Linked DNA regions of Caldimonas thermodepolymerans. The protein of the gene in region 2 interacts with the protein of the main gene of each other region in a pairwise test. Links are inferred from orthologs where the notes say so. Each region holds a gene or a part of one and is shown on either strand. Other genes may lie near its edges.

The links.
Region 1: the proteins of accC (region 2) and ribD interact in binary tests that used the Escherichia coli proteins (3 or more experiments, as listed by UniProt). The link is inferred for Caldimonas thermodepolymerans from one-to-one orthologs.
Region 3: the proteins of accC (region 2) and cysM interact in binary tests that used the Escherichia coli proteins (3 or more experiments, as listed by UniProt). The link is inferred for Caldimonas thermodepolymerans from one-to-one orthologs.

Annotation. Positions count from the first base shown.
Region 1 is NZ_CP064338.1:2,708,217-2,715,711, reverse strand. Bases 2,586-5,433 are described here. They hold ribD (bifunctional diaminohydroxyphosphoribosylaminopyrimidine deaminase/5-amino-6-(5-phosphoribosylamino)uracil reductase RibD), read right to left. Parts: upstream 4,642-5,433; coding sequence 3,529-4,641; downstream 2,586-3,528. Other genes in these bases: pilV (type IV pilus modification protein PilV), read left to right, coding at 5,326-5,433; IS481_RS12770 (GspH/FimT family pseudopilin), read left to right, coding at 4,781-5,329; IS481_RS12780 (riboflavin synthase), read right to left, coding at 2,861-3,493; ribBA (bifunctional 3,4-dihydroxy-2-butanone-4-phosphate synthase/GTP cyclohydrolase II), read right to left, coding at 2,586-2,813. Also shown: IS481_RS12800 (pyridoxal phosphate-dependent aminotransferase), read right to left, coding at 1-694; transcription antitermination factor NusB, read right to left, coding at 710-1,201; ribH (6,7-dimethyl-8-ribityllumazine synthase), read right to left, coding at 1,198-1,662; more of ribBA, read right to left, coding at 1,710-2,585; more of pilV, read left to right, coding at 5,434-5,901; IS481_RS12760 (PilW family protein), read left to right, coding at 5,904-6,788; IS481_RS12755 (pilus assembly PilX family protein), read left to right, coding at 6,887-7,405; IS481_RS12750 (pilus assembly protein), read left to right, coding at 7,470-7,495. UniProt on the Escherichia coli protein: Converts 2,5-diamino-6-(ribosylamino)-4(3h)-pyrimidinone 5'-phosphate into 5-amino-6-(ribosylamino)-2,4(1h,3h)-pyrimidinedione 5'-phosphate.
Region 2 is NZ_CP064338.1:3,081,307-3,088,942, reverse strand. The notes cover bases 2,559-5,547. They hold accC (acetyl-CoA carboxylase biotin carboxylase subunit), read right to left. Parts: upstream 4,734-5,547; coding sequence 3,384-4,733; downstream 2,559-3,383. Other genes in these bases: aroQ (type II 3-dehydroquinate dehydratase), read right to left, coding at 5,447-5,547; accB (acetyl-CoA carboxylase biotin carboxyl carrier protein), read right to left, coding at 4,867-5,343; prmA (50S ribosomal protein L11 methyltransferase), read right to left, coding at 2,559-3,328. Outside these bases: IS481_RS14545 (DUF167 domain-containing protein), read left to right, coding at 1-326; IS481_RS14540 (carbohydrate kinase family protein), read right to left, coding at 336-1,244; IS481_RS18540 (zinc-ribbon and DUF3426 domain-containing protein), read right to left, coding at 1,276-2,382; more of prmA, read right to left, coding at 2,423-2,558; more of aroQ, read right to left, coding at 5,548-5,893; IS481_RS14510 (TlpA disulfide reductase family protein), read right to left, coding at 5,989-6,516; IS481_RS14505 (hypothetical protein), read right to left, coding at 6,513-7,121; mtgA (monofunctional biosynthetic peptidoglycan transglycosylase), read right to left, coding at 7,209-7,636. UniProt on the Escherichia coli protein: This protein is a component of the acetyl coenzyme A carboxylase complex; first, biotin carboxylase catalyzes the carboxylation of the carrier protein and then the transcarboxylase transfers the carboxyl group to form malonyl-CoA.
Region 3 is NZ_CP064338.1:1,182,929-1,190,518, reverse strand. The notes cover bases 3,671-6,613. They hold cysM (cysteine synthase CysM), read right to left. Parts: upstream 5,624-6,613; coding sequence 4,718-5,623; downstream 3,671-4,717. Other genes in these bases: IS481_RS05685 (hypothetical protein), read left to right, coding at 6,357-6,613; trmB (tRNA (guanine(46)-N(7))-methyltransferase TrmB), read left to right, coding at 4,083-4,748; IS481_RS05705 (NUDIX domain-containing protein), read right to left, coding at 3,671-4,012. Outside these bases: IS481_RS05720 (valine--tRNA ligase), read left to right, coding at 1-2,200; UTP--glucose-1-phosphate uridylyltransferase GalU, read left to right, coding at 2,242-3,108; IS481_RS05710 (sulfurtransferase TusA family protein), read right to left, coding at 3,210-3,437; more of IS481_RS05705, read right to left, coding at 3,464-3,670; more of IS481_RS05685, read left to right, coding at 6,614-6,839; IS481_RS05680 (hypothetical protein), read left to right, coding at 6,894-7,076; IS481_RS05675 (rhomboid family intramembrane serine protease), read left to right, coding at 7,238-7,590. UniProt on the Escherichia coli protein: Two cysteine synthase enzymes are found. Both catalyze the same reaction. Cysteine synthase B can also use thiosulfate in place of sulfide to give cysteine thiosulfonate as a product.

The DNA.
Region 1 (7,495 bases), 370 kb from region 2 along the record:
CGTCGCCGTGCTCGAGCGCGCTGTGCCCGAAGGTCGCATCGAAGCTCTGGCCGAGGTAGATCTCGTCGACCAGCGTCACGCCGCCGCGCGCACGCACCGCCTCGACGATGCGGCGCATCTCCTGCGGGTGCAGCGAGGTGCCGGTGGGGTTGGAGGGCGAGGCCAGCAGCACGCCGCGGGTGCGCTCGCCCCAGTGGGCCTCGACCTGGTCGGCGGTGAGCTGGAAGCGCGTTGCAGCCGTGCTCGGGATCATCACCGCCTTGCCCTGCGCCGCGTGCACGAAGTGCCGGTTGCAGGGGTAGCTCGGGTCGGGCATCAGCACCTCGTCGCCGACGTCGACCAGCGCCAGGCAGGCCAGCTGCAGCGCCCCCGAGGCGCCGGCGGTCAGCACGATGCGCCGCGCCGGCACGTCGATGCCGAAGCGCTGCGCATACCAGGCGCTGATGCGCTCGCGCAGCGCCTCCAGGCCCAGCGCCGGGGTGTACTGCGTCCGCCCGTCGCGGATGCAGCGCTCGGCGGCTTCCTGCACCAGCGGCGGGGCGGTGAAGTCGGGCTCGCCGATGTTCAGGTAGATCATCGGCCGGCCGCCCTGCGCCGGGTCGCACGCCGGGCTGCGCGCCAGTTCGGCGGCGGCCTTGGCGCATTCCATCACGTAGAAGGGTTCGATCAGCCCGGTGCGTGCGGCGAGTCTCATGGCGGGGCGGGAGAGTCAGCGGCGGGCGTTGCGCGCGGCCTCGACTTCGGCCGGGCGCAGGTCGACGGCGGCCTTGTCCAGCACGCCGTTGACGTACTTGTGGCCGTCGGTGCCGCCGAAGCTCTTGGCCAGCTCGACCGCTTCGTTGATGGCCACCTTGTACGGCACGTCGATGCAGTGCTTGAGCTCGTAGGTGCCGATCATCAGCACCGCATGCTCGACCGGCGACAGCTCGGTCGTCTTGCGGTCGACGTGGCGCGAGAGGATGGCGTCCAGGTCGGCGGCTTCGCGGATGCAGCCGTGCAGCAGCGCGTCGAAGTGGGCGCTGTCGGCCTTGTCGAAGCCTTCGATCTCGCGCAGGTTGGCCTCGATCTCGCCGGCGTCCGAGCCGGACACCAGCCACTGGTACAGGCCCTGCAGCGCCAGCTCGCGCGAGCGGCGGCGCGCCGACTTCTGCGGCGAGCGCCGGCCGGCGGCCTTGGCGGGGGATTTTCCGGAGGAGGTCACGACAGGTCTTCCAGCAGGTTGGCCATCTCCACCGCCACCCGGGCGGCGTCGCGGCCCTTTTCTTCCACGCGGGCCCAGGCCTGCGCCTCGTTCTCGACCGTGAGGATGGCGTTGGCCACCGGGATCTGGTAGTCGAGCGAGACGCGCGTGACGCCGGCCCCGCTTTCGTTGGCGACGAGCTCGAAGTGGTAGGTCTCGCCGCGGATGATGCAGCCCAGCGCGATCAGCGCGTCGAAGCGCTCGCTGTCGGCCATGGCCTGCAGCGCAAGCGGCACCTCGAGCGCGCCCGGCACGGTCACGTGCTGGACGTGCTTGTCCGCCACGCCGAGGGCTTTCAGTTCGGCCAGGCATTCCTGCGCCAGCCGGGCGGTGATGGCCTCGTTGAAACGGGCCTGGACGATGCCGATGCGCAGGTCGGTGCCATCGAGCCGGGCAGCCTGGCCTTTGTCAGCGCCTTGCATGAGGATCCTTCAAGTTCAAGTAGTGGCAGACACGGACGGCCGCCGGCTCACTGCCCCTCGGGCGACAGGAAGCCGGTCACCTCGAAGCCGTAGCCGGCCATCATGCTGGGCATGCGGCGCGGCGTGCCCAGCAGCTTCATGCGCTTGACGCCGAGGTCGCGCAGGATCTGGGCCCCGACGCCGTAGGTGCGCAGGTCCATCTGCGCGCGCGACGGCGTGTGCGGGCGTTCCTCCTCGCGGAAGATGCCCAGCAGGTCCTCGACCGACTCGCCGCAGTTCATCAGCACCGCGACGCAGGCCGGCTCCTGCTGCAGGCGTGCCAGTGCCTTGGGCAGCGGCCAGGAATGCGGGCTGTGTTCGGAGGCGAGCAGGTCGAACACCGACAGCGGCTCGTGCACGCGCACCAGCACCTCGTCCGACGGCCCCCAGCTGCCCTTGACCAGCGCCAGGTGCAGGCCCTCGGAGCGGTCGCGGAACGCGATGCAGCGGAACTCGCCGTACGGCGTGCGCAGCGGCCGTTCACCGACGCGCTCGACCAGCGATTCGTTGCGGCTGCGGTACTCGATCAGGTCCGCGATGGTGCCGATCTTCAGGCCGTGCTTCTCGGCGAACACCTCCAGGTCCGGCAGGCGGGCCATGGTGCCATCGTCGTTCATGATCTCGCAGATCACCGCGGCCGGCGTCAGGCCCGCCATGCGCGCCAGGTCGCAGCCGGCTTCGGTGTGGCCGGCGCGCATCAGCACGCCGCCGTCCTGGGCCTGCAGCGGGAAGATGTGGCCCGGCTGCACCAGGTCGCTCGGCTTGGCGTCCTTGGCCACCGCGACCTGCACGGTGCGGGCGCGGTCGGCGGCCGAGATGCCGGTGGTCACGCCGGTGGCCGCCTCGATCGAGACGGTGAACGCGGTGCCGTGCTTGGTGCCGTTGCGTGCGGCCATGGGCGGCAGCTGCAGCTGCTCGCAGCGCTCGCGCGTGAGCGTCAGGCAGATCAGCCCGCGGCCGTACTTGGCCATGAAGTTGATCGCTTCGGGCGTGACATGGTCCGCGGCGAGGACCAGGTCGCCTTCGTTTTCACGGTCTTCTTCGTCGACGAGGATGACCATCCGCCCGGCGGCGAGCTCGGCGATGATCTCGGGAACAGGTGAAATCGGCATGATGGACGCCATTGTAGGTGGCCGGCCCGCGGCCGGCCGGCGGCAGCTCAGCGGGCGGGGACGGCAGCTGTGCCCAGCATGCGCTCGACGTAGCGGGCGATCAGGTCGACCTCGAGGTTGACCCGGCTGCCCGGTTTCAGCGTGCCGAGCGTGGTGTGCCGGACCGTGTGCGGGATCAGGTTGATGCTGAACTCGCAGCCGTCGGCGCGGTCCTCGACCCGGTTGACGGTCAGGCTCACGCCGTTGACGGTGATCGAGCCCTTGTAGGCCAGGAAGCGCGCCAGCTCGGTGGGCGCCAGCACCCGCAGCTGCCAGGATTCGCCCACCGGCCCCAGGTGCGTGACCGTGCCCAGGCCGTCGACATGGCCGCTGACCAGGTGCCCGCCCAGCCGGTCGTGCGCGCGCAGCGCCTTCTCGAGGTTGACCGGGCCGGGCTCGGCCAGGCCGGCCGTGCGCGCCAGGCTTTCGGCCGAGACGTCGACCGTGAACACGCGCTGCGCGGGGTCGAAGCTGGTGACGGTCATGCAGGCGCCGTTGAGCGCGATGCTGTCGCCCAGCTGGACGTCGTCCAGGAAGCCCTCGGGCGTCTCGACCGCCAGCCGCACGCCGTGCTGCGCGCTGTCGCCCAGGGGAGAAACGGAACGGATGTGGCCGAGGCCGATGATGATGCCGGTGAACATGACCCGGATTGTCGCAGGAGCGCGGGCAGGCGTTTTCAGAAGCGGTCCCGTCCCGGCGGGCGGGCGATGACGCGCAGGTCGGGGCCGACGCGCTGCACGTCGACGAATTCCAGCGCGACGGACCGGTCCAGCGCGGCGAGCGGGGCGAGCTCCAGCATGCCGCGTCCCGGGCCGATCAGCCTGGGCGCCAGGTAGACCAGGAACTCGTCGACCAGTCCCTCGCGCACGAACGAGCCGTTGAGCTTGTGCCCGGCCTCGACGTGCAGCTCGTTGATGCCGCGCGCCGCCAGGTCCGCCAGCATGGCCGGCAGGTCGACCTTGCCGTGCGGGTTGGGCAGGTACTGCACCTCGGCGCCGGCCGCACGCAGGGCCTGCGCGGCGGCCTCGTCGGGGCGGGCCGCGTAGACCAGGACCTGGCCCGGCGGCGGCAGGATGCGCGCCGTAGGCGGCGTCTGCAGGCGCGAGTCGACGATCACCCGCAGCGGCTGCCGGGGCGTTTGCACCTCGCGCACGTCCAGCCGCGGATCGTCCTCCAGCACCGTGCCGATGCCGGTCAGCACCGCGCCCGCCCGGGCCCGCCAGGCATGGCCGTCGGCCCGCGCCGCGGGCGAGGTGATCCACTGGCTGACGCCGTTGTCCAGCGCGGTGCGGCCGTCCAGCGAGGCGGCCACCTTCATGCGCACCCACGGTCGCTGGCGCAGCATGCGCGAGAAGAACCCGAGGTTGACCTCGCGCGCCTCGTCGGCCATCAGCCCCTCGTCCACCTGGATGCCGGCCGCGCGCAGGCGCTCGATCCCGCGGCCGGCGACCAGCGGGTTCGGATCGCGCACCGCCACCACGACGCGGCGCACCCCGGCGCGGACGAGCGCGTCCGCGCAGGGCGGGGTGCGGCCGAAGTGGGAGCAGGGTTCCAGGGTCACGTAGGCCGTGGCGCCGTGCGCTGATCGCCCGCTGGCTGCCAGGGCCTGCAGGGCCGCGACTTCCGCATGGGCGGATCCGGTCGCCTGGGTATGGGCGGCCACGCTGGACCCGTCGGGCAGCACCAGCACGCAGCCCACGGCGGGATTGGGCGGACAGATGATCCTGGCCTGGCGGGCCTGCTCCAGGGCCTGCGCCATCCAGTGGCGGTCGTCGTCGGATCGGCTCATTTCGTGAAATTCATCGCGTTCGGTCGCGGACAGGTGGTGCGGCCCTGCCTTTCATCACACGGCGGGCGCCGGTTGTCGCGATCAAATTGTCGGTGCAGGTGGCGGTCGATAGAGTGGCGACCGTCAGGATAAGGCGAACATGAACAGCAGACCCAATCGCGGCTTCACGCTGATCGAATTGCTGGCAGTGATCTCCATCATGGGGGTGCTCATTGCCATCGGCGTGCCGAGCTTCCGCACTTTCGTTGCCGGTCGCGCCGTCACGGGGCACGTGAGCGAGATCGCGAGCGCCATGCGCCTGGCGCGGGCGGAGGCGATCAAGCGCGGCGCGCCGGTGACGCTGTGCCGCACGACCGAGCCGGACAGCGACGAGCCTTCCTGCTCGTCCGGTGACTGGACCACGGGCTGGGTGATCTTCGTCGATCGCGGCACCCAGGGACAGTTCAACGCGGAAACCGACCAGGTGGTCCAGGTCCACGGGCCGGTGACCAACAGTGGCGGCATCACGCGCAGCGGCAGCGCCTCCATCACCTTCCTGCCCAGCGGTGTCGCCACCGGGGCGGCGGGCAGCTTCACCTTCCTGCCGACCCTGCCCGAAGGCGATGCGAACTTTGCGCGACTGCGCCGTGTCGTGTGCGTGAACTTCGTCGGTTCCACGCGCATGAGCACCACGGGGACATGTTCATGATGAGACCTTCCTTTGCCGCAGGCCATGGCCGCAGGCGCTCCGCCGCCCGCGGGGCGAGCCTGATCGAGGTGCTGGTGGCGTTGCTGATCCTGTCGTTCGGCATGCTGGCCATGGCCGGCCTGCATGCCGCGGCCTTCAGGTACGGAAAGATGTCCCAGTTCCGTGGCGTGGCCACGCAGCTGGCCACCGAGATGGCCGACCGCATGCGCGCCAACGTCGACGGGGCGATGGCGGGGAACTACGTCCACGAGGAAGCCTACGACAGCGGCGCCTCGGCGGTCACGGTGCCCGCCTGCGCCAACCCCGCCGAATGCACGCCGGCCGAGATCGCGGAAGTGGACCTGGCGCAGATGCTCAACACGGTCCGCCTGGCCCTGCCGGGCGGTGGGCTGTACGTCGAACGCGACGCGGCGCAGCCCAACGCCTACAACGTCTGGGTCCTGTGGCTGGATCCCGAGGCTCACGGCAACGACGAGCAGGACGACTCGGCCTCGCTGTCCGGGCTGTGTCCTGAAGGCGCGGGCGTGTCGTCGCCACGGCCGCAATGCATGCCGGTGAGGGTGGTGCTATGAGGATGGATCGACTTCGACATGACCGTCGCCGTCAGGCGGGCCGTTCGCTGGTCGAGATCATGGTGGCGCTGGCGATCGCCGCGGTGATCCTGGCGGCGATCCTCATCACCGTCTCGGGGACGGGCTTGTCCGGACGGCGATACGACGCGCAGGCCCGCCTGAACGACGAGGGCCAGGTGGCGCTGAGCCTGATGAACCGCCACCTGCGCATGGCCGGGTTCTGGATCCCGGGCTCGCCCGTGCAGTCGCTCGACAGCGAGGACATGCTGCGCGGCTGCCGCAACGGCTTCAACAACCCGACGGCGGCCAACTTCGCCAACCTCAGCTGCGCCAGCGGCGCCGGCAACGACGCGATCGCGGTGCGCTACGACGGTCGCCAGCCGGGGATCACGCCGACCGACTGCCTGGGCGCGTCCGCCGGCATCCCGGCCGACGGGTGGGTGGACAACCGCTTCTACATCGCGCAGAGCCCGAGCACCGGCAATCCGGCGCTGTACTGCCGCGGCAACGGTGGCGGCGGGCCGGAGGCGCTGGTCGACAACGTCGAAGCGATGCGCATCCAGTACGGCATCGCGGCTCAGGGGACCCTGTCGGACGATCCGGTGGTCTTCGATCCCCCGGCCTATGGCGGGCGTACCGTCCGGTACCTGAACGCGGACAGCATTGCCAGCTGCGCTTCCGGGTCGACCCCGGCCAACTCGTGGTGTGCGGTCACCAGCATCCGCGTCTGCCTGCTGATGCGCACCGAAGACGGTGCAGCCGACGAGCCCAACACGCCGTACATCGATTGCGACGGCAACACGACCTCCCAGGCGGACCGTCGCATCCGCCGCGCGATGGTCACGACCATCAGCCTGCGCAATCGCACTTCCGTTTCCGCTCCGTGATGACAGAGGCCGCCATGACGATGCAAAGGGCAAGTTCCGGGGGCGCCAGGCGCCGGCACCGAGGACCGCGCCGCGCGCAGTCCCGCGGCGTGGTGCTCGTGATCGCACTGATCCTGCTGGTCGTGATCGGCATCAGCTCGTCTGTGGCGATCCGCACTTCGCTGTTCGGTGACCTGGTCAGCCAGAACATGCGGGCCCAGGCATTGGCCCTGGAGGCCGCGGAGCTGGCGTTGCGCTACTGCGAGAGCCAGGTCGCGGCAGGCAACTACGCCGCCATTTCCGTCATCGAGGGCGGGACCGACGACGAATGGCGCACCGAGAGCAACTGGGATACGGCCAACTCGGTGCCGGCCAGCGTGCTCGGCTCGAACATCAACTATGCCGTGACGCCGCAGTGCATGGTCAAGCGCATGAGCTATGCGGAAGCCTTCCCCGCCGAGAACGTGCCGCCGAACGCCAAGCGCATCAGGGATCGCCTGGAGGATGGCGAAGAGTACGTGTTCATCTTCCGCATCACGGCCCGCGGCTACAGCCCGGACTTCCGTCGGGACGGAGACGGGCGACCCGTCTCGGGCGCACAGGTGACGGTGCAATCGGCGCTGCGCGCGATCCTGTGAGCACTGCGCGATGCACGAAATCCACCGTATCGCAGGACCGATGGTCACGCAAAGGATGACTGACATGGACGCTCCGATTTCCATTGCCCG
Region 2 (7,636 bases):
CCTCCGCCGACCTTCCCAGCTTTGCCCGACGCACCCGGCACGGGCTCGAGCTCGACGTCAGCGTGATTCCCAATGCCAAGCGCACCGAGGTGGTCGGGCTGCATGACGGGGCGCTGCGGGTGCGCTTGCACGCGCCGCCGGTGGATGGCAAGGCCAACGAGGCGCTGATCCGCTGGCTGGCCGAGCAGCTCGGCGTCGCGCGCGCCTCGCTGTCGCTGCTGCGCGGGCAGACCGCGCGCCGCAAGACGGTGAGCCTGGCCACGGACGCGAGCGACGCACGGCTGGTCGCGCTGCTCGCGCGCCTGGTGCCGCCCGCGGAAGGCTGAGGCCGGCGCTCAGGCGAGGCCGAGGGCGGCGCGGTCGATGCGGTGGTTCTGCGGACCGGCGCAGGCGATCTTGATCGCTCCGACACGGTTGCCGAGCTCGGCGCAGCGCACCAGGTCCCAGCCGCGCTCCAGCCCGTACAGCAGCGCGCCGCGGAATGCGTCACCGCAGCCGGTCGGGTCGACCACGGCACTGGCCGTCACGCCCGGCACGTGCACCTTCTCGCCGCCGGTCCAGACCTCGCAGCCGTGCGCCCCGAGCGTCACGATGATGCCCTGCAGGTGCGAGCGCGACAGTTCGGCGAGGTCCGAGCCGGTGCGTTCGCACAGCAGCCGCGCCTCGTAGTCGTTGACCGCCACCCAGGTGGCCTGCGCGACGAAGCGGCGCAGTTCGTCGCCGTTGAACATCGGCAGGCCCTGGCCCGGGTCGAACACGAAGGGGATGCCCGCGGCGGCCAGCTGCTCGGCATGCTGCAGCATCGCGTCGCGTCCGTCGGGTGCGATGATGGCCAGGCGGATGTCCTCGCGTGCCTGCACCACGTTCCGGTGCGCGAACTGCATCGCGCCGGGGTGGAACGCGGTGATCTGGTTGTTGTCCGCGTCGGTCATGATGATGGCCTGCGCGGTGTAGCTGTCCCCGACCACCTGCACGAATTCGGTGGACACGCCCCACTCGCGCATGCGGTCCAGATAGCTCTGCCCGTCGGCGCCGAGCGCCGCCATCACCAGCGGTTCGCCGCCCAGCTGCTTGAGCGTGTAGGCGATGTTGCCGGCGCAGCCGCCGAACTCGCGGCGCAGCGTCGGCACCAGGAAGGAGACGTTCAGGATGTGGATCTGCTCCGGCAGGATCTGCTCCTGGAACCGTCCGGGGAAGGTGGTGATGGTGTCGAAGGCGAGCGAGCCGCAGATCAGGGCAGGCATGTGTGCTCCAGGGAGTGGATGGCGACGTTCTTCAGGGGTAGAAGGCGCTGACGGTGAAGCTGGCCACGCGCCGGCCGGGGCTGGTGAACTCCAGGTCCAGCGAGACCTCCGAGCGCGGCGCGATCACGACCTGCCGGTGGCGGAAGTCTGCCGGCGACAGCGCGCGGCGCGTGATCAGCTCGCCGTTGTAGTCGGCCAGCCGCAGTTCGATGTGGGGCACGGCCACCGGCACGTTGCCGTCGTTGCGCACCAGCACCGAGAGGCGGTAGCTGTCGGTCGCGGCGCCGGCCGAGAGGCTGCTGCCGCCGATCACGATGGCCTCGATGTGCTGCCAGGGCCCGACGGTGCAGCGGGCCACGTCGCACAGGCGCTCCAGCCAGGGGCGCGTGGCCGGGTAGGTCGCGGCCAGCCGGTCGCGCTGGTGGTGGGCCACCTGCAGCAGCAGGGCGCCGAGCAGCAGGAGCGCCACGAGGCCCAGCACGGCGCGCACCCAGGGGCGGCGCCAGCGCTCCGCGCGCTCGGCCTTGCGCAGGAATTCCGGCGCGACCTCGTCGTCGTCCGCGCTGCTGCGCCGCTCGCGCACGGGGGTGCCGCGCAGGCGTGACTTGCGGCGCGCCGCCTCGCCGCCGGCCGAAGGGGGCGCGGCGCCGAGGCCGGCCGCCACGGCCTGCGACTCGAGTTCGTGTTCCTCGAGGGTGCTGTCGAAGCGTGCGTCGGCAAAGCCGTCGTCCTCGTCCTTCTCGGGGGCCTCGTGGGCCCCGTAGGTGCTGCGGCTCAGGAAGCGCGAGTCGAGCACGTCGTAGGCGGTCGTGACCTCGTCCGCCTCGTCCTCCTCGACCGTCGCCGCTGCGGCCGCGGGCGCGCCGGCGGCGGCCTGCGGGGCAGGGGGGGGCGGCACGGCCGGCGCCGGTGCCGGAGGCGGCGGTGGGGGCGGGACCTGCCTGGCCGGTGCCTGCGCGGCCCGCGGGGCGGGCGCCGGCGGCGGCATGCCGTCGCGCTCGAGGTCGAACAGTCCCTCGATCGCGTTGAAGACTTCGTTGCAGCGCCCGCAGCGGACCCAGCCTTCGGAGACCTTCAGCTGGTCCTGGACGACGCGGAAGGTGGTGTGGCAGGCCGGGCAGCGGGTGGCAAGACTCATGGCGCGAATGATGCCATCGGGACGGCGGCTTGCCGTCCCCTCAGGCCGGTGTGCCGGGGCGGCCCGTCATGAGGATCCAGCCATCCTCCTGGTCGCTGACCTCGAGCCGGCACCACGGGGCGTAGGCCTCGGCGAGCTCGTCGGCCTGGCGCTCGAGGATGCCGGCCAGCACCAGGTGGCCGCCCGGGGCGACATGGCCGCACAGCAGCGGCGCCAGCAGCTTGAGCGGCGTGGCCAGGATGTTGGCGAGCACCAGCGGGTACCGTCCCTGCGCGAGCTCGGGCGGTCCGGCACGCAGCGTCACGCCGTTGGCCTGGGCGTTGGCCTGCGTCGATTCGATCGCCGCCGGGTCGATGTCCACCGCGTCGATCGCCTGCGCGCCATGCAGCGCCGCGCCGATCGCCAGGATGCCCGAGCCGCAGCCGTAGTCCAGCACGCGCTGCCAGCTGGGCGCGAGCGCCGGGGCCTGCTGCGCGATCCAGCGCAGGCACATGCGCGTGGTGGGGTGGGTCCCGGTGCCGAAGGCCAGTCCCGGGTCGAGCCGGATCACGCGGCGCGCCTGCGCCGGCGGCTCGTGCCAGGTCGGCACGATCCAGAACTCGGGCGTGATCTCGACCGGATGGAACTGCGACTGCGTCAGTCGCACCCAGTCCTGGTCCGGCACCGGCTGCATCGCGACCACGTGCACCTCGCTGGCCCAGGGCTGGGCCAGCAGCAGCGTGGCCGCCTCGGTGGCGGCTTCCTCGGTGGGGAACAGGGCGCGCAGCGTCGAGCGGCCCCAGCCGCCCTTGGGTGGCGGCAGGCCCGGCTCGCCGAACAGCGCCTGCTCGGCCTCGGTGCCGGCGTCGGCGTCCTCCACCGAGACCGACAGCGCGTCGAGTTCCATCAGCGCGTCCGAGACGGTGTCGACCAGGTCCTCGCCGGCCAGCAGCAGCAATTCGATCATCGCGTTTCTCCTGCGTCGGCGCCAGCGCCTGGTCGTCGCGGGGACGGGGACGGCGTCACCGCTTGCGCTCGCTCATCCAGCTTTCCAGGTAGTGGATGCTGGTGCCGCCCTCGATGAACTTGGCATCGGCCAGCAGCTCGCGGTGCAGCGGGATGTTGGTCTGGATGCCTTCGACCACCGTTTCCGACAGCGCGATGCGCATGCGTGCCAGCGCCTGCTCGCGGGTGTCGCCATGCACGATGATCTTGCCGATCATCGAATCATAGTTGGGCGGCACGAAGTAGTTGGTGTAGATGTGCGAATCGACGCGCACGCCGGGGCCGCCGGGCGCGTGCCACATCGTGATGCGGCCGGGCGAGGGCGTGAACCTGTACGGGTCCTCGGCGTTGATGCGGCACTCGATCGCGTGGCCGCGCATCTCGATGTGGCGCTGCGAGAACGGCAGCTTCTCGCCGGCGGCCACCCGGATCTGCATCTGCACGATGTCGATGCCGGTGACGAGTTCGGTCACCGGGTGCTCGACCTGCACCCGGGTGTTCATCTCGATGAAGTAGAACTCGCCGTTCTCGTACAGGAACTCGAAGGTGCCGGCGCCGCGGTAGCCGATCTTGCGGCAGGCCTCGGCGCAGCGTGCGCCGATCTTGTCGATGATGCGGCGCGGGATGCCCGGCGCCGGTGCTTCCTCGATGATCTTCTGGTGGCGGCGCTGCATCGAGCAGTCGCGCTCGCCCAGGTACACCGCGTTGCGGTGCTGGTCGGCCAGCACCTGGATCTCGATGTGGCGCGGGTTCTCGAGGAACTTCTCCATGTAGACCGCCGGGTTGCCGAAGGCGGCGCCCGCCTCGGTGCGGGTGGTCTGCACGGCATGGATGAGGGCGGCCTCGGTGTGCACGACGCGCATGCCGCGCCCGCCACCGCCGCCCGCGGCCTTGATGATGACCGGGTAGCCGATCGATCGGGCGATCTTGATGATCTCCTTCGGGTCCTCGGGCAGCGCGCCGTCGGAGCCGGGCACGCAGGGCACGCCGGCCTTGATCATCGCGGCCTTGGCCGAAACCTTGTCGCCCATCAGGCGGATGCACTCGGGCGTGGGGCCGATGAAGGTGAAGCCGCTTTGCTCGACGCGCTCGGCGAAGTCGGCGTTCTCGGACAGGAAGCCGTAGCCCGGGTGGATGGCCTCGGCGTCGGTCACCTCGGCGGCCGAGATGATGGCCGGCATGCTGAGATAGCTCTGGGCCGAGGCGGCCGGGCCGATGCACACCGCCTCGTCGGCGAGCTTCACGTACTTGGCATCGCGGTCGGCTTCGGAATAGACGACGACCGACTTGATGCCCATCTCGCGGCAGGCGCGCTGGATGCGGAGGGCGATCTCTCCGCGGTTGGCAATCAGTATCTTCTTGAACATCGTGATCTCCGCGGCAGGCTCGTCGGGGGCCGGGGCGTTCCCGGCACGGCGTGGTGCCGCTGGGCCAAGCTGGCTGGGTGGCTGATCGCCCGTGCGATCAGGCAGGAGGCAGGGGCGGGTGGCCCCCGCCGGCTCACTCGATCACGAACAGCGGCTGGCCGTATTCGACGGCCTGCCCGTTCTCGCACAGGATCTGGGTGACCGTGCCGGACTTGTCGGCCTCGATCTCGTTCATGATCTTCATCGCCTCGATGATGCACAGCGGGTCGCCTTCCTTGACCTGCTGGCCCAGCTCGACGAAGGGCTTGGCGCCCGGGCTGGAGGCGCGATAGAAGGTGCCGACCATCGGCGACTTGACCACGTGACCCTTGACCTCGGGCGCGGCCGGCGCCGCGGGAGCGGCGGCTGCCGGCGCGGGGGCCGGGGCGGTGACGACCGGCGCCGCCACCGGCGCGGCGACCGGGGCCATCACGACCGGCGCGGCCGAGGCGGCGGTGTGGCCGTCGGACTTGACGATGCGCACCTTGCCGTCGGCTTCGGTGATCTCCAGCTCGGAGATGTTCGACTCCGACACCAGGTCGATGAGGGTCTTGAGCTTGCGTAGATCCATTTCGCTCTCCAACTTTCCTTTTTTGTCGTGATCAGCGGCGTTCGCGCACCAGTGAGCCTCGATCTGTCGTCAATCGCCGTGGGTGAGTGGAGCGGGGGAAGCGTCAGGCCGCGGGTGCGAGACGTTCCAGCGCGTACTCGAGGGCCAGGCGGTAGCCGGTGGCGCCGAGACCGCAGATCACCCCTTCGGCGAGGTCCGAGAAATAGGAGTGCTGCCGGAAGGGTTCGCGCCGGTGCACATTGGACAGGTGCACTTCGACGAAGGGGATGGCCACGCCGGCCAGCGCGTCGCGCAGCGCCACGCTGGTGTGGGTGTAGGCCGCCGGGTTGATGATGATGAAGCGGGTGCCGTCATCGCGCGCCTGGTGGATGCGGTCGACCAGCGCCCCTTCATGGTTGCTTTGGAAGGTTCTCAGTTCAATGCCTCGATCTGCGGCGAACTTGACCAGTTCTGCGTCGATCTGGCTCAAAGTGGTCGACCCGTAGACCTGCGGCTCGCGGGTGCCGAGCAGGTTCAGGTTGGGACCATGCAGAACGAGGATGGACATCAGCGGCGGGTCGTCGGGACGGCCGTCAGTAAAGAAGCCGTGACTTTACGCGCAAATCGGCGCAAATGTCGAGAAATTGTTTTCACAGACCGCGCCGGTCACATAGTTGTTGCATCTGCCCAGCCGGACAGCTCGGCAAAACTGGTTTCGCCCAGCTTGCGGTGCCGCACCGTACCGTCGCGTCCCAGCACGACGGTGAACGGCAGCCCGCCCTGCGGGTTGCCGAGCGCGCGCACCAGCTCCATGCCGGCGTAGCCTCCCAACGCGATCGGGAACGCCACCGGCACCTTGCGCAGGAACTCCTGCACTGGGGCTTGCTGGTCGATCGCGATGCCGACCACCTGCCAGCCCTGCGGCCCGAAGCGTTGGTGGAAGCGATCCAGCTCGGGCATCTCGCGCACGCAGGGGGCACACCAGGTCGCCCAGAAGTTCACGACCAGCGGCCGGCCGCGCAGCGCCTGCATCTCCAGCGTCCGCCCGTCCGGGGTGTCGAAGCGCAGCGACCACAGCGCGGCAGTGTCGGCCGCGTCAGCCGGTGCCGGCCGGCGCCACCAGGCCAGCCCGGCGCCGCCCGCGGCGGCAGCCAGGCCGGCCACGGCGGCCACGGCCCATTGACGGCGGTTCATGGCGTGCCCTCCAGCAGCGCGCGCACGGCGTCCAGGCTGCCTCGTTCGGTGCGCCCGCGTGCGTCCGGCTTGAGCGCACCGCGCAGGTCGTCATGGTCGTAGATCACCAGGTGCACGGAGACGGGCTGGCCCAGCTCCGGGCTGCGGTCGGTCAGCGTCAGCACGTCCACCGGCGCCCCGCGGAAGCCCTGGACGGTGCCGACGTCGTAGTCCACGCGCCGGTCGATCAGGCGGATCTCGGCGGACTTGGAGTCGTCGCAGAACAGGTTGATCCACACGTCGTTGAGCCGGGTGGCGGTGCCGTTCCACACCGCGCCGGTCAGGTGCGGGCGGAACTCGGCCAGCCGCTCCATCCAGCGCAGCGCGACGGCCCGCAGGGCGGCCAGCTCGGCCGGCTGGGTGTCGGCGCAGAAGATGTCGATGTAGGCACGCACTTCCGCCTCGACCGCGTCATTGTCGGGTAGGTCCACCGGCGCCAGCGTGCGCTTGGCGAGCAGCTTGGCGGCCTTGCGCTTGGCCGGACCGTACTCCATGCCCTCCTCGACGATCAGCCGGGCGGCGGTGGCGGCGATTTCGGCGGCCAGGGGGGACAGGGGGGCGGACATGGCGGATCACGGACGGGGCAAATGCGGCACGGGGCATTGTAGGAGGCGGCGCGGCGGACCCGGCCGACCCACCTGCTCGGCGCGGGGTTACGGCAGCTGCACCGCGCCCATGCGGGCCCGGATCGTGGCGGCCCGCCCGAGCAGGTAGGCCGAGCCGGGGCGTTGCTCGTAGCGCTTGGGGGCGGGCAGCATCACCGCCAGCCGGGCCGCCTGCTGCGGCGTGAGCCGGTCGGCGCCGGTGCGGAAATAGTGCTGCGCGGCCGCCTCGGCGCCGAACACGCCGTCGCCCCATTCGACGTGGTTCAGGTAGATCTCCAGGATGCGCCGCTTGTCGAGCACGGCCTCCAGCATGAAAGTGATGACGAACTCCTGCCCCTTGCGCAGGAAACTGCGCTCGCCGGAGAGGAACAGGTTCTTGGCCAGCTGCTGGGTGATCGTCGAGCCGCCGACGATCTTCGCCGGGCGGGCCTGGCCGCGCCGCGCGGCCAGTTCCTGGGCGCGCTGGTTGCGCTCCC
Region 3 (7,590 bases), 1.9 Mb from region 2 along the record:
GGTGGTCGCGACCACCCGTCCCGAGACCATGCTCGGCGACACCGCGGTGATGGTGCACCCCGAAGACGAGCGCTACCAGCGCTTCATCGGCAAGCAGGTGCAGCTGCCGCTGACCGGCCGCACCATCCCCGTGATCGCCGACGAGTACGTGGACCGCGAGTTCGGCACCGGCGTCGTGAAGGTCACGCCGGCGCACGACTTCAACGACTACGCGGTCGGCCAGCGCCACGGCCTGCCGATGATCAGCATCTTCACGCTGGACGCGAAGACCAACGACGAGGTGCCCGAGGCCTACCGCGGCCTGGACCGTTTCGACGCGCGCAAGAAGGTGGTCGCCGACCTGGAGGCCCAGGGCCTGCTGGTCGAGGTGAAGAAGCACAAGCTGATGGTGCCGCGCTGCGCGCGCACCGGCCAGATCGTCGAGCCCATGCTGACCGACCAATGGTTCGTCGCGATGACCAAGCCGGGCCCGGACGGCAAGTCCATCGCCCAGAAGGCCATCGAGGTGGTCGAGAACGGCTCGGTGAAGTTCGTGCCCGAGCAGTGGGTCAACACCTACAACCAGTGGATGAAGAACATCCAGGACTGGTGCATCTCGCGCCAGCTCTGGTGGGGCCACCAGATCCCGGCCTGGTACGGCACGAACGGCGAGATGTTCGTCGCCCGCAGCGAGGAGGAAGCGCGCGCCAAGGCGCAGGCGGCCGGCTACACCGGCGAGCTGACCCGCGACGAGGACGTGCTCGACACCTGGTATTCCTCGGCGCTGGTGCCGTTCTCGACGCTGGGCTGGCCCGCGCAGACCAAGGAGCTGGACCTGTTCCTGCCCTCCTCGGTGCTGGTCACCGGCTTCGACATCATCTTCTTCTGGGTCGCCCGGATGATCATGATGACGGTGCACTTCACCGGCAAGGTGCCGTTCCGCCACGTCTACATCCACGGCCTGGTGCGCGACTCGCAGGGCAAGAAGATGAGCAAGTCCGAGGGCAACGTGCTCGACCCGGTGGACCTCATCGACGGCATCGCGCTCGAGCCGCTGCTGGAAAAGCGCACCACCGGCCTGCGCAAGCCCGAGACCGCGCCCAAGGTGCGCGAGGCGACGAAGAAGGAATTCCCCGACGGCATCCCCGGCTACGGCGCCGACGCGCTGCGCTTCACCTTCGCGGCGCTGGCCACGCTGGGCCGCAACATCAACTTCGACAGCAAGCGCTGCGAGGGCTACCGCAACTTCTGCAACAAGCTCTGGAACGCCACCCGCTTCGTGCTGATGAACTGCGAGGGGCAGGACTGCGGCCTGAAGGAGCACACCAAGGAAGAATGCGCCGTCGGCGGACCGTTCCACGGCTACCTGAGCTTCAGCCCGGCGGACCGCTGGATCACCAGCGAGCTGCAGCGCGTCGAGGCCGCGGTCGAGCAGGGCTTTGCCGAATACCGCCTCGACAACGTCGCCAACGCGATCTACCAGTTCGTCTGGGACCAGTACTGCGACTGGTACCTGGAAATCGCCAAGGTGCAGCTGCAGACCGGCGATGCGGCCCAGCAGCGCGCCACGCGCCGCACGCTGATCCGCGTGCTGGAGACCGTACTGCGCCTGCTGCACCCGATCGCGCCCTTCATCACCGAGGAGCTGTGGCAGAAGGTCGCGCCGGTGGCCGGCCGCAAGGCTCCCGATTCGGACGACTCCATCATGCTGGCGCCCTACCCCAAGGCGCAGCTGGAGCGCGTCGACCCCAAGGCCGACGCGTGGATGGAGCGACTGAAGGCGCTGGTGGGCGCCTGCCGCAACCTGCGCGGCGAGATGAACCTGTCGCCGGCCACGCGCGTGCCGCTGTACGTGATCGGCGGCGCGGACTTCGTCAGCGAGGCGGCGCCGGTGCTGCAGGCGCTGGCCAAGCTCAGCGAGGTGAAGGTCTTCCACGACGAAGCAGAATTTGCCGCCGCCACCCGCCTGGCCCCCGTTTCGGTGCAGGGCCAGACGCGGCTGGCACTGCACGTGGAGATCGACGTGGCCGCCGAACGCGAGCGCCTCGCCAAGGAAATCAAGCGCCTGGAGACGGAAATCGCCAAAGCGCAAGCGAAGCTTGGTAACGAAAGTTTTGTCGCACGCGCTCCTGCTAACGTCGTGGAACAGGAGCGCGCGCGCCTGTCCGACTTCACTGCTACCCTCGCCCGGGTCCGCGATCAGCTCGCCCGGCTGGCTTGAAGCTTGCAGGGCAGGATCGCTCAGTTCCAGGAGGAAAAACCATGCATATCACCAAGGCCGTGTTCCCGGTGGCAGGACTCGGCACCCGATTCCTGCCTGCGACCAAGGCCCAACCGAAGGAAATGCTGCCGGTCGTCGACAAGCCGCTGATCCAGTACGCGGTGGAGGAAGCGTACGAGGCCGGCATCCGCGAGATGATCTTCGTCACCGGCCGCACCAAGCGTCCCATCGAGGATCATTTCGACATGGCCTACGAGCTGGAGACCGAGCTCGAGGCCGCCGGCAAGCACGAGCTGCTGAAGATCGTGCAGTCGATCAAGCCCGACGACATGGAATGCGTGTTCGTGCGCCAGCCCAAGATGCTGGGCCTGGGACACGCGGTGCTGTGCGCCGAACGCCTGGTCAACGGCCATCCGTTCGCGGTGATCCTGGCCGATGACCTGATGGTCGGCCAGCCGCCCATCATGAAGCAGATGGTCGACCAGTTCGCCGACTGGAAGGCCACCATCATCGCGGTGCAGGAAGTGCCGCCGGAGCACACCCGCCGCTACGGCATCGTCGCCGGCCACCAGGTCAACGACCGGCTGGTGGACGTGCAGGAAATCGTCGAGAAGCCCGCCCCCGAGGCCGCGCCGTCGCGCCTGGGCGTGGCGGGCCGCTACATCCTGACCTCCGGCATCTTCGACGAGATCCGTCGCCAGCCGCGCGGCGTGGGCGGCGAGATCCAGCTCACCGACGGCATCGCCGGGCTGCTGCGTCGCGAGAAGGTGTTTGCCTACCGCTATGAGGGCACGCGCTACGACTGCGGCAGCAAGGAAGGCTTCCTGCAGGCCACCGTCGAGCTGGCGCTGGCGCACCCGCAGCTGGGGGCCAGCTTCCGCGAATACCTGAAGAGCCTGGACCTGTAAGCCGCCCAGGCCTGCTGCACGCCGCCCCGCGGCGCCCGGGTCCACGACGGGGCCACGGGTCCGACATGCCGGGCGAGGGCAATGGGCCCCGCCGGGCGCCTTCAGCGGCGGCGCAGGATGTGGATGTATTCCTTGTCCAGGGTCTGCTGCTCGACCAGCTCGTTGCCGGTCTGCTTGGCGAAGGCCTGGAAATCGCGCACCGACCCCGGGTCGGTCGCGACGACCTTCAGCAGCTCGCCGCTCTGCATCTCGGCCAGCGCCTTCTTGGTCTTGAGGATGGGCAGCGGACAGTTCAGGCCGCGGGTGTCGAGTTCCTTGCTGATTTCCATGGGGACGTCCTTTGTACGCAAGGATTTTAGGCTGCCGACTCCGCGCGCGGGACGTCGATCCATTGCGGCTCGTAGCCGCGCGAGCGCAGCCACTGTGCCAGCATCACCCCCGTGCCGGAGCGCCAGCACTTGATCTCCTCGGGACGGAACAGCCGGTACTCGGCCAGTTCCGGCGACAGCACGATCTCGCCGTGCGCCAGCGCGTGGTAGGTGATGATGACCTGGTTCATGCGCTGGAAGTCGCACACCCCCTGCAGTGTCAGCTTCGAGACGGTCAGCGAGGTTTCCTCGTGGATCTCGCGCCGGATGCCGTCCTCGGGCGACTCGCCGGCCTCCATGAAGCCGGTGATCAGCGCGAACATGCGCCCGGTCCAGGCCGCGTTGCGGGCCAGCAGGATGCGGCCCTCGCGTTCGGGCATCTCGATGATGGCCGCCAGCACCGGCGTCGGGTTGTTCCAGTGCGTGTAGCCGCAGGCCACGCAGCGCAGGCGCTTGCGCTCGCCGCCGTCCTCGGGGAGCGTGAGCCACTGCAACGGCGTCGCGCAGCACGGGCAGAATCGGAATTCGCTCACCATGCACTCCGCAATCCAGTCCAGCCATCCTAACGGGGAACCGTCCCCGGCGCTGCCGGGACGATCCCGGCCCGTGACCAGCAACCAGGAGGGGCTCCATCCCCGGCTGGAAGCCACCGTGCGCAAGCACCTGGCCACGCCGTTCCGGCGCCCGCCCGCCCCCTACAGCCGGCAAGCCTACGCCGCGCTGGCCGCGCGCCTGGCCGCGCACGGCGGCCCGCTGGTGCTCGACAGCGCCTGCGGCACCGGCGAGAGCACCGCGGCGCTGGCGCTGCGGCATCCGCAGGCGCTGGTGGTGGGGGTGGACCAGTCGGCCGAGCGCATCGGCCGGGGCCTGCGCAAGCTGGGCGCCGGCCTGCCGCCCAACGCGCTGCTGCTGCGCGCCGACGTGACCGACCTGTGGGCGCTGCTGGTGCAGGACGGGGTGCGCCTGGCGCGGCATTACCTGCTCTACCCCAACCCCTGGCCCAAGGCCGAGCACCTGCAGCGGCGCTGGCACGGCCATCCGCGCCTGCGGGAACTGCTGGCGCTGGGCGGGCGCATCGAGCTGCGCACCAACTGGCGGCTGTACGCCGAGGAGTTCCAGGCCGCGCTGGCCTGGGCCGGCATCGCGTCGGAGATGGAAGCGGTGCGCGACGACGCGCCGCCGCTCACGCCGTTCGAACGCAAGTACCGCGCGAGCGGCCATGCGCTCGTGCGGCTGGTGGCTCAGGCGGGGAACACGCCGGTGGAGAGGTAGCGGTCGCCGCGGTCGCAGACGACGAACACGATGGTCGCGTTCTCGACCTGCTTGGCGATCTGCAGGGCCACCCAGCAGGCCCCGGCGGCCGAGATGCCCGCGAACAGGCCTTCCTCGGCGGCCAGGCGCCGCGCCATGTCCTCGGCATCGGCCTGGCTGACGTAGACCAGCTCGTCGACCCAGGTCGGGTCGTAGATCTTGGGCAGGTACTCCTCGGGCCACTTGCGGATGCCCGGGATGCGCGAGCCTTCGCTCGGCTGCGCGCCGATCACGCGCACGTCGGGGTTCTGTTCCTTCAGGTAGCGCGACACCCCGGTGATGGTGCCGGTGGTGCCCATCGCGCTGATGAAGTGCGTGACCCGGCCCTCGGTGTCGGCCCAGATCTCGGGGCCGGTGGTCTCGTAGTGGATGCGCGGGTTGTCCGGGTTGGCGAACTGGTCCAGCACCACGCCCTTGCCGTCCCGCTGCATCTGCTCGGCCAGGTCGCGGGCGTACTCCATGCCGCCGGCCTTGGGCGTGAGGATCAGCTCGGCACCGAAGGCCTTCATCGTCTGCGCCCGCTCGATCGACAGGTCCTCCGGCATGATCAGCAGCATGCGGTAGCCGCGCACGGCGGCGGCCATCGCCAGCGCGATGCCGGTGTTGCCCGAGGTCGCCTCGATCAGCGTGTCGCCCGGCTTGATCTGGCCGCGCTCCTCGGCGCGCCGGATCATGCTGATGGCCGGGCGGTCCTTCACCGAGCCGGCCGGGTTGTTGCCCTCCAGCTTGCCCAGGATCACGTTGCCGCGCTGCTCGTTCTCGGGACCGGGCAGCCGTTGCAGCTTGACCAGCGGGGTCTGGCCGATGACGTCTTCGATGGTTTTGTATCGGGGCATGTGAACTCGTTTCCCAGGGATGGCCTGCCCGCATTGTCGCAGCCTCGCGCCAAAGCGGTGGAGCGGCTGGAGTACCTTTGCGGCCGCCGGGGTGAGGCCGGCGCGGTCGACACGGGAAAGGGCGGCCGGCATCGCGGCAAGGCGCGGGGCCGCACGGCTGGTGCCCAGGGCCGGACTCGAACCGGCACGCCATCGCTGGCGAGGGATTTTGAGTCCCTTGCGTCTACCAATTTCGCCACCTGGGCAGGTGAAACGGAACGAGGCGCGATTATGTCATAGCAGCCCTGGCGCCAAGCCTGCGCACACCCTGCCGCAGCCGGCCACGGACGGGCCTTCCGGGCCTCGCAAGGCGCCGGCGGCGGCAGGTCCGGTTCGGGCATGCGCCGGTCCGATCAGACAGAGAAATTACATCGATATATGTCGCCGGCGAAAGGACGTTTCGCCCCGAACGGCCGCTGCGCCTCCATACCGAAACCCCATAACTGTGTTGCAGGCGCTGCGATTGCTGTAGCCCCGGCGCTCATGCATCCTTCGCCCGCACAAGAACAACCCACACGAGGAGACACTGCGGTGCGTCCTTGGTGCAGGTCGGCTCGCGCCGCCTTGCCCCGTCCCGGTCGCGCCGTGCTTCCCCCAACGGGGAAGCCTTCGCCGGCTTGCCGGCGAAAAAGCGTGACCGTCGCCGCAGGGCGCGGCCATGCGTTCCATGAACTCGAAAGACTAGGAGCTTGGCATGACCCGTGGGTCAACTTGGTATTACGTCATCCACTGGATAAGGTTCTACTTCGGCGCGCACCTGCTGTTTTCCGGCATCCGCTACGCCATGACCGGCTACGTGCCGGAGATTCCCGGCATCGGGGGCGAATGGGTCCAGGCCAACGCCAACATCTACCTCTACCAGGCCATCAAGTACCTGGAAATCGTCACCGGCGCGATGCTGTTCTTCAACCGCTTCCCGCTGCTCGGCCTGATCCTGGAATTCCCGGCCACCGTCAACATCTTCTGGCTGAACACCTTCATCGTCGGCGGCCCCGAAATGCCGCGCCAGCTGTTCACCGGCCCGCAGGAACTGTTCCTCAACGGCGTGCTGCTGCTGGCCTACAGCGGATGGATGTACGGCGCGATCCGGCCCAAGCTGGAGCCCCTGCCGATCTGGGACGGCGCCAAGGCCTACGTGCCCGAGCTGAAGGCCGGCACGCTCGACCCGCGCGGCTGAACCCGCAGCGACGCACGACCCTGCTGAACACGAAGTACGAAGGACAGCTGACTTATGACCAAGCAAAAATGGCTTGCCGTGGTGATCTGCGTGCTGCTGACCGCCGCGGCCTACATCGGCTCGACCGGCCTGTTCTACACCACGTTCCGGCCCATCCGCAACTACGACCTGGTGGCCTTCGCCGGCTCCTGGGCGGGCCTGATCTGGTACCTGATCCGCGACCGCAACATCAAGTGAGTCGCCGCGCACCGGCTGCCGTCCTGCAGTGACGGTGGCCCCGCCTCCGGCAACGGGCACCCTGGGTGCCCGTTTTTCATGGGCGGCCGCTCCCGCCCGGGGCAGTCGGCGGCTATCATCCCCGCTCTTGCCCTGCGGGGCACCTGACGCCGCGAGAGACGATGCCGCCCATTCCACCGATCATCAAGACGCTCCTGCTCATCAACGTCGCTGCGTTCTGCCTGCAGGCCATCGTGGGACCGGTGCTGATGCAGGCCCTGGCCCTGTGGCCGCTGCAAAGCGGGCTGTTCATGCCCTGGCAGGTGGTCACCTACGCGTTCCTGCACAGCAACATCGGCCACCTGTTCCTCAACATGCTGGGCCTGTGGATGTTCGGCAGCGAGCTGGAACGCCTGTGGGGCGACAAGCGCTTCATCCAGTTCTATGGCGCGAGCATCCTGACCGCCGCGGCGGCCCAGCTGCTGGTGACCTTCCTGGCCGGCTCGTTCGTGCCCACCATCGGCGCCTCGGGCGG